DNA from 3 places in the Romboutsia sp. genome. Region 2 is predicted to be linked to each of the others. Evidence: riboswitches for the same ligand, from Rfam matches in the RefSeq annotation. Region 2 holds a riboswitch; each other region holds the start of a gene.
The links. A riboswitch is a leader RNA that binds a small molecule or an ion and turns the genes downstream of it on or off. The one in region 2 is predicted to bind cobalamin.
Positions count from the first base shown of each region.

Region 1: another riboswitch for cobalamin. It lies ahead of AC11VW_RS04190 (FecCD family ABC transporter permease); the one in region 2 lies ahead of AC11VW_RS02240 (cobyric acid synthase).
Region 3: another riboswitch for cobalamin. It lies ahead of AC11VW_RS09810 (response regulator transcription factor); the one in region 2 lies ahead of AC11VW_RS02240 (cobyric acid synthase).

Region 1 covers NZ_JBXKIW010000038.1:10,521-13,738, forward strand. Annotated here, with positions in the region: gene AC11VW_RS04185 (ABC transporter ATP-binding protein) at 1-614, opposite strand, end outside; gene AC11VW_RS04190 (FecCD family ABC transporter permease) at 619-1,644, opposite strand; cobalamin riboswitch at 1,785-1,956, opposite strand; gene AC11VW_RS04195 (peptide MFS transporter) at 2,303-3,218, opposite strand, start outside.
Region 2 covers NZ_JBXKIW010000018.1:4,776-7,993, reverse strand. Annotated here, with positions in the region: gene AC11VW_RS02240 (cobyric acid synthase) at 1-1,409, opposite strand, end outside; cobalamin riboswitch at 1,526-1,700, opposite strand; gene AC11VW_RS02235 (histidine phosphatase family protein) at 1,712-2,314, opposite strand; gene cobS (adenosylcobinamide-GDP ribazoletransferase) at 2,334-3,098, opposite strand; gene cobU (bifunctional adenosylcobinamide kinase/adenosylcobinamide-phosphate guanylyltransferase) at 3,102-3,218, opposite strand, start outside.
Region 3 covers NZ_JBXKIW010000061.1:13,789-17,006, reverse strand. Annotated here, with positions in the region: gene AC11VW_RS09820 (energy-coupling factor ABC transporter permease) at 1-551, shown strand, start outside; gene AC11VW_RS09815 (energy-coupling factor ABC transporter substrate-binding protein) at 520-825, shown strand; cobalamin riboswitch at 881-1,057, shown strand; gene AC11VW_RS09810 (response regulator transcription factor) at 1,291-1,974, shown strand; gene AC11VW_RS09805 (sensor histidine kinase) at 1,974-3,218, shown strand, end outside.

The DNA of each region.
Region 1 (3,218 bases), on a different contig from region 2:
CCAAAATATTGAACTAAGTTTAAATCATGAAGTACTCCTATTACAATTTTTTTATTATCTCTAGCCCAACTTACTAAGTGTTCTAAAATCTCTATTTGATGTTTTAAATCAAGGTGATTTGTAGGTTCATCTAAGAGTATTATATCTGGATTTTGTGCAAAAGTTCTTGCTAAAAATACCCTTTGTAATTGCCCTCCTGATAACTCACTTATCATTTTATCTTTTATATCATAAAGCCCTACCTTATCTATACTATCTAATACGATTTCTTTATCTTTGCCGCTAAGACTTGAAAATACACTATTAGAATAAGCATATCTTCCAAGAGCTACTGTTTCATATATAGTATATGGAAAATAAATTTGAGATATTTGACTCATTAAAGCAACCTTAGTTGCAAGATGTTTTCTATCAAAAGAAGATACTTCTTTGTTATCTATCTTTATACTGCCTTTATAATCAATTATGTTTGCAATAGATTTCAAAAGCGTGCTTTTACCACATCCATTCGGTCCTACTATGCAAAGATTTTCACCATTTTCAACTTTTAGGTTAATATTTTTTATAATATCAATTTCATCATAGCCACAATAAAGATTTTTAATTTCTAACATAATTTTACCTACCTTTCTTTGAATTAAAATACACATATGCAAAGAATGGTGCTCCTATAAGTGCTGTTATCGCTCCTACTGGTAGTTCTGCTGGTGATATTATTGTTCTTGATATCAAATCAGTAATAACCATTAAACATCCTCCAAATATAAAAGACATTGGTATAACATAACTATGTTTTGAACCAAATACTCTTCTAACTATATGTGGTGCTATTAAATCAACAAAACCTATTGTTCCACTTAAAGATATCGCCGCACCTGTTAATGTTGTTGAAAATATGAATAACCTTTTTTTAACTTTAGTAGTGTCAACTCCAACAGCTTTTGCTTGTTCTTCTCCAAATGTTAATATATCCATTTCTTTTATATATTTTAGTACTCCTAATATGCCAATCAATAAAAATGGTATAAGTGCCTGTACATATGACCAACCTTTCATAGAAAAGCTTCCCATTTGCCAAAGTGTTATACTCTTTATATCTTCACTAAATAATGCCGTCATTGTTGTTAAAAGTGCATTTACAAATAATGCAAATACCATTCCAGCAAGTATTATAGTATTATTTGACATAGTCTTGTCTATTTTTCCACTAAATACAATAACTAAATATACAGTTAAAAGTCCAAATAAAAATCCAACCATCGGTAATGTTAAACCACCTAAAAATGGTATAGATATTCCAAGGACTATAACAAGTCCAGCACCCAATGATGCTCCTGAGGATACCCCTAGTGTATATGGAGATGCTAATTCATTTTTAAGTATAGACTGCACAACCGCTCCACTTACTGCTAAACATCCTCCAACCATAAATGCAAGTAGCACTCTAGGAAGTCTGATTGTCCATATTATAGATATATCTTTTAGTTTTATATTATCTCTTAATGGAATATTTAACATTTTATTCAGCAATATGTTAGCAGTATCTAATATATTAATGTTTGAACTTCCTATAGAAATTCCCATGCATATAATTAAAAATACTATAGGTATACATAAAATTATTAAGTTTTTATTTTTGCTCATGCTCTCTTTTGTAAATAGCCTTAACTATTTATTTCTCCTTTTATCTGTCTGATTTTTGTATGTAGGGTTTTAAAAAAGCATACTCTGAGAGTATGCTTGATTTTCATTAACGAAACTCCTAGTAAGCCCACCCTCAGAAGGTACTAGTTAAATATTTGGCAGTTCTCCCGGCTCAACGTCATTCTACTATCTCACCTTCCCGATTTCTCAGTGGTATATAAGATTTCGTCAGTTTTACGGTTACTGGGGTAGCTTAGAAATTTCATCTAATTCCCTATTAAGTCAATTGACACCTAATATTTTTTATGTATTTTTTCGCCATTGTTACTTGTATACGGATAAACTTCTTTATTATCTATATCTTTATTATATAGAAAGTTTTTAAGTGTATCAACTATATTAACATATTCCCCTACTGTTTTTTTACTAATTCTAATATAAATATATTATAATGTATAATTATGTATTTTTCGTGTCAAAATTGTGTCAATATTTTGTCATAATCACTTCTTTTTAATAGTATTCTTGGATTTTAAAAAGACCATCCATGATATATTATCTTGAATAGCCTTTGGTAATTTTTAATTTAAGATTTCGTCAATTTTAATGAGTTTCCAAGTGGTGAGAAACACATTTCTTTACATCTAACTTTTAGATTTTATACAGTTTGTTCTTCATATTCAAAATTTTTAACTTCTTCATCTTCAAGCAATCTTATTAGCTTTTTATCAAATACAAATAAAAGTATTGCACATATGAATAAAACGATTGGAATCGCAACATACGCCTGCATTATAGTGAATTTTGAAGTAAACGCGTACAGATAGCTATATGATTTTCCAGCTAAAAATGTAGCAAAAGTCCAAACACCAAGTAATACAGAGTAAATTTTGTTTGGTGCATATTTAGTTACAAAAGAATTACCAAGTGGTGAGAATAGCATTTCACCTATACTTAGAAGCACTCCAAATGCACAAAGGTAAACAAGACTAGCTTTAGATGAAGCACCTGCGCCTACACCTCTTGAAATCTCTGCAAATACAAGCATTAAGAAAGACATACCAAGAAAACTAAGACCTAGCGCTAATTTTTTAAATAAGCTCAAATCACCTTTAGGTCTCTTTGATAGCTTGAACCAAAGTGCACCAAGTACTGGTCCAAGAGCAATACATGTAAATGAATTTAGTGAGTCAAACCATGAAAGAGGAACTTTAAATCCACCTACAGTCATATTTATGAACTGACCACCATAATCATAAGCAGCTAAATAAGTTAAGTACCAAAACACCCAAAATAATACTGAAAACATAGATACAAGTATAATAGCAAAAACCTTTTTTTTGTCAGTTTTTGTCAATGGTTTAACTTCAGTTTCAACTTTGTTTTCAGTGCTCTTTCCAGCTTTAAATGGTTTTTTTCCTACTTCTCCAAGGAATTTCGTACCAAATAAAAACCAAAGACAATTAATTGCACAAATTATACTACACACTTTAAAAACAGGTCTAAAACCTTGAATGTCACCGTGTGCAAATGTTGTTGCTATAAGAATCCCTACAGCTATAGTTCCTATAAAA
Region 2 (3,218 bases):
CTTTCTATTTTATCTAAGCCTTTTTGTTCTCTTATATTATTTAAAATAGTTCTCGTAAAATCTATATCATCAAATATACCATGAAGATAAGTTCCTACTATGTTTCCTTCTTTGTTAACACTACCTTCTACATAATTAACTTCCTCATTTAATTTTTTATTAATTATGTTTAAATTGTTTACATTTTCACCTATCTTACTTATTCCCATATGTATTTCATAACCTTTTACTTTCTTTCCTTCAAGGTTAATCATATATCCACCAAGCCCATCACATATTGTGGCTTCTACTTGTGTAGTTGTTTTTTCCATCTCAAAGGTAGTTTCTGTATCTAAAAGCCCAATTCCATCAAACTCTTCAACTTCACCTTCAACATGGTATGGGTCTTTAAGCTTCTTTCCTAACATTTGATATCCTCCACAAATACCAAATATCAATTTACCTCTCTTATGTAATTCCTTTATTTGTTCTTCTAATCCATTTTCTCTTATGTACTTTAAATCATCTATTGTACTTTTACTTCCTGGAATTATTACCATATCAGGATTTCCCAGTGTTTCACCATAATCCACATATCTAATACTTACATCTTCTTGAGTTTCGAATATATTAAAGTCTGTAAAATTAGACATATGAGGCGTTCTAATTATTTCTATATGAATATCATTTTTATTCATCTTCGTCTTAAATCTAGTTGTCACACTGTCTTCATCTTCTATTTTTATATCACTATAAGGAATAACTCCAAGAACAGGAACTTTTATTATTTCTTCAAGCATTTTTACGCCATCATCTAAAAGTTCCTTTCTTCCTCTAAACTTATTTATAATTACTCCCTTAACTCTTTTTCTTTCTTCTTCATTTAATAAGAGCATCGTACCCGCTAATGATGCAAATACTCCTCCTCTATCTATATCCCCAACTATTATTACTGGAGCATCTGCAATTTTTGCCATTCCCATATTGGCAACATCATGTTCTCTTAAATTTATCTCTGCTGTGCTTCCTGCACCTTCCATAACTACAATGTCATAGTTATTACTAAATTGTTCAAATATATTCTTTAGTTCATTTGCTAACTTAGGCTTGCAAATATGATAATCACTTGAAGACATATCTTCTCGTACCTTACCTCTTACTATTACTTGACATCTATGGTTTCCTGATGGTTTTAATAATATCGGATTCATATCTGCTATTGCTTCTATTCCTGCTGCTTCAGCTTGGAATACTTGAGCTCTTCCCATCTCAAGACCTTCTTTTGTTATAAAAGAATTTAATGCCATATTTTGTGATTTGAATGGTGCAACACTATAACCATCTTGTTTAAATACTCTACATAATCCAGCAGTTAGAATACTTTTACCAACATTAGAAGCAGTACCTTGTAACATTATTTTCTTGCCCATTATTTCACTTCCCTATTTTTTTAATTTTCTAAATATTAAGAAAGTCCTAACTCTAAATAGAGTTAGGACTTTTATTTTAAGATATATCAAATAAAAACCTTCACCCCGAAGATCTCATCAATAAATTAAATTAGGCAGGTCTCCTGGCTCAACTTCATCCTACTCCTATACCTTCCCATCCTTAAGACAGTGGTAATTTCTAGTTTCGTCAGTTTTACAGTAGCGGGGGCTGCAAAGGAATTTAACCTTTTTCCCTTTTAATCTCTAAAAACCTATTTTAATCTAGTATTCGATTTTAAAGGCTAAATAAAATTTGTGTTATTCATGGTGTCTATTACAGTAAACCCATTTTCCACTTCTAAAATTGTAACTGATGCATTATCAATTTTAAAATTCCAGTGGTATTCATAACTGTTTGATATTAAGTAAGTTATTATATTTCTTATAGTTCCTCCATGAGAACATATAAGTATTGTCTTATCTTTATTGTCAAAAATTACTTTACTTATTTCATTTGCCACTCTGTTGTATGAGTCTATTAAACTCTCTCCATTAGGATATTTATATTCATATCCTTTATCTATCATATCTTGAAATTGTTTTGGATAATTACTTTTAATTTCATCAAAGGTTATTCCTTCAAAATCTCCAAAGCTAATTTCTTTTAATGTTTCTTTTTCTACTATTTCTATTTTTTTTAATTTTGCAATTTGTTTTACTGTGTCTTTTGTTCTTGATGATGTAGTGGTATAAATTTTATCTATTTCTATTTTTTCTAAATAAGTTGTTAATTTATCAATTTGTTTTTTACCACTTTCACTTACCACACTATCTATATGGCCTGATAATCTATTGTTTTGATTATCAGTAGTCAATGCATGTCTTACTAAAATTAATTTTGTCATATGCACACCTCTTTAAAGGTTATCCTATTATTAAGTATATGTAAAGTAAATATATAACTTCACCAAGTTCTACACTACATCCTAAAATATCTCCTGTTACTCCGTCAATTTTCTTATATATATGTTGTTTGAACATTTGATTAAATATAAGAACAACGATTATAGACATTAATATTTTTGCTATTAACATAGTTGGTGAATAAAATATAACTCTTGATATTAATACTACCATTGCTATTGTATATGTTATAGCTGTTATAAACATGCCTGCAGTTGCTTTTCCTATGAACATATTTCCCATTCCTTTAGCTCTAGGACTAACTGTTTTATACATTAGTCTTATAACTCCTAATCTACTTATAATTGGCATAAAAATTACCATCCACATAAATCCTTGAGTTATAACGCTGTATATAAATCCTATTTTAAGTAAAATAACAAACATTATAGCTAAAAGTGAATTAGTTCCTAGTCTAGAGTCTTTCATTATTTCTAGCATTTTTTCTTTATCTCTATAACTATATATAGCATCAAATGTGTCTCCTAATCCATCAATATGGAGACCTCCTGTTAATAAAACTGATGCTAACGTAATTATTATAGATGTCACAAATGGATCAAATATTTTTATTGATACTATCCCTACTAAAAATAATAATATTCCTAAAACAAGTCCTACTAGCGGAAAATACGTTATAGATTTATGAAAATCTTCATCAAATCCTACATCTATATTTATAGGTATTCTAGTCATAAATTGAAGTATTGCAATAAATCGTTTCATAATCTACCCCTTTATCTTCATAGGTATACCACTTACTACAAAATATACTTCATCACTTTGTGATGCTATCTGTTGATTTATTCTGCCTGCAATATCTGTATATACTCTACTAAGTTTATT
Region 3 (3,218 bases), on a different contig from region 2:
AAAAGGTATTACTAGCATTATGTGGGGCATTTGTATTTGTTTTATCAGCACTTAAAATACCATCACTAACAGGAAGTTGCTCACATCCAACAGGGGTAGGTTTAGGAGCAATATTATTTGGACCAAGTGTTATGGCTGTCTTAGGAACAATAGTACTTTTATTCCAAGCATTACTTTTAGCACATGGAGGAATAACAACTTTAGGAGCAAATGCTTTTTCAATGGCGATAGTAGGTCCTATAGTTTCATTTTGTATATTTAAATTTTTAAAAAAGAAAAATGTAAAGCCTGGAACTAATGTGTTTATAAGTGCTGCTCTAGGTGATTTATCTACATATACAATAACTGCACTGCAACTTGCACTAGCATTTCCAGATGCAACTGGTGGAGTAATGGTGTCTGCAGTGAAATTTTTAGGAGTTTTCTTTATGACTCAAATACCGATAGCAATAGCAGAAGGTATACTTACTACTATAATTTATAATTTAATAAATGAAAAAGAAGGAGAAGGAGTTGATTATGATGAACACAAATACGAAATCAGTGAATAATATAAAATCAATGAATAAAAAAAATGTGATGTTACTTTTACTAGCTGTAGCACTTATAATAATTCCACTTCTAATTAATCCAGGTGCTGAATATGGTGGAGCAGATGGGCAAGCAGAAGGTGTTATAACTCAAATAAATCCAGGATATAAACCATGGTTTAAAAGTTTATATGAACCACCAAGTGGAGAAATAGAAAGTTTATTATTTTCAACTCAAGCAGCTCTAGGAGCAGGGTTCATAGGATATTATTTAGGAAGTAAAAAGGAAAAATAAATATATATATGTTGAAAAAATAATAAAGTTAGTATAGTATATAAGTATATTATAACAACTTAAAAGTATTATAGGTACTCTACAAGAGAGTAAAAGGGAAAAAGGTAAAATCCTTTGCAGCACCCGCTACTGTAATGTGGACGAACGTTTATAACCACTGTGATAATTCACGGGAAGGTAAACTAGTAGGACGAAGCTAAGCCAGGATACCTGCCTATGATATCAAAGAAATTCTTCGGGGATGAGGAATGTTCTTACTATCAAATATACTATATTAAGTATATTTACGATATAAAGATAAGCTCAATCATCCTGGTTGAGCTTTTAAATTTGCCCTTAAGCAATTAGATATAGATGTAACAACCTAACCTTACTAAGTGCTTTAGTTTCCATGCTAAAGCATTTTTCTTTTTAAATTATTACTAGAGATTACAATTGATTTTACAAAAGAGGAGAGTGGAGAAATTGTCAAATACATTAATTTTGATATGTGATGATCAAGAATCAGTACATGAGACAATAGGGGAATATTTAAAAATAGAGGGAATGGATTATGTATCTGCTTATGATGGATTAGATGCATTAAATAAAGCGAAAACTATCAAACCAGATTTAATACTACTAGATCTAATGATGCCTAAAATGTTTGGGACTGATGTATGTAAAGAAATACGTAAAAACAGTAATGTACCAATTATCATGCTTACAGCAAAATCAGAAACAATAGATAAAATAATTGGATTAGAAGTAGGTGCAGATGATTACGTTGCAAAACCTTTTTCACCAAGGGAAGTTGTAACACGTATAAAAACTGTATTAAGACGAACAACAATAGTAAGTAAGCAAAATAACTGCGTTAAATATGAAGACCTTGAAATAAACGTAGATACTCATGAGGTTTATGTAAAAGGAAGATTGTTGAAAATTACACCAAAGGAAATAAAAATATTTTATATGCTGGCATCTAATCCAGGTAACATTTTAAATAGAGACAGCATACTATCTGAAGTTTGGGGATATGATTATTTTGGAGATACTAGAGTGGTAGATACTCAAATTAAAAGACTTAGAAAAAAACTTCCAACAGATGATTTAACATGGGAAATTAAATCTATATATGGAGTTGGTTATAAGTTTGAGGTATCTTAATGAGAGAAAGCATATTCAAAAGATTATTTAAAATAATAATTGTAACAGCCATAGGTGCAGTAGTTGCTACAATATTTTTCTGTAGTTTTACAATAAAACAATACTTTCTAGGTGTGAATATAAATGAAATTCAGCAACAAATAAATAAACTTGCTACTGACTTTGTAGGAAATGATTGTAACTTAAATGATATAGTAGATTCAAGTTTGATGAAATCTGCTATTATTCAATGTTATGATACATCACAAGAAGAAATTTCAAGTGAATATAATCACGAAAAATTCAAAGATGATGAGCTTAACAAAGCACTACAACCATACATAGGTACCGTTTTAAAAGGTAACTCTATAAAAGGAGTAACAAAACTACATGGATTAAGTGATGATGTAATACTTGTAGGTCAACCGATAAAAAAAGATGGAAATATAATAGGTGCTATGTTTTTTATTAAAATTGCAGATCAACTTACTTCATCACTAAATGGATTTTACATAGTTTTAGGAGTAAGCATGGTTTTAGCACTAATATCTATAATAATTCCATTATACATATTCATAAACAGAATGATTAGACCGCTACATGATATGACTAAGGCTACTGTAGCTATGTCACAAGGAGAATTTTCTACTAGAATAGAAGAGTGCAAGGAAGATGAAATAGGAGAACTTGCAAGGGCCTTTAACTACTTAGCAACAAAGCTAGAAGAAAATGATAGACAAGCTAAATTATTAGAACAGACTAGAAGAGATTATATAGCAAATGTATCACATGAGTTAAAAACACCAGTTACATCTATACGTGCAATTGGAGAGACCTTAAATGATGATGTATTCTTAGAAAGAATCGATAAGAAAAAATATTATAGAATGATACTTAGGGAGTCAATGAGATTAGAATTACTTATTGAAGATATGTTAGAATTGTCGAGATTACAATCAGGAAACGTAGCGCTTGAAAAATCTTTAGTAAATGTGGAGAAGATGATACTAGAAGCAGTAGAGGAATTTGAAGTTATGGCGGATGACTTAGAAGTAACTTTTAATATACCGAAGAACTTAAAGCATATTCCTGATGTATTTACTAATAAAAATCGTATAATACAAGTGCTAGTAATATTGTTAGATAATGCTTTTAAATTTACTGAAGCTGAAGGATGTGTAAGTGTAGACGTTGTAGCTGAGGAGGATTTTATAAAGGTGAGTATATGTGATACTGGATTAGGTATTGATAAGGAAGATATATCA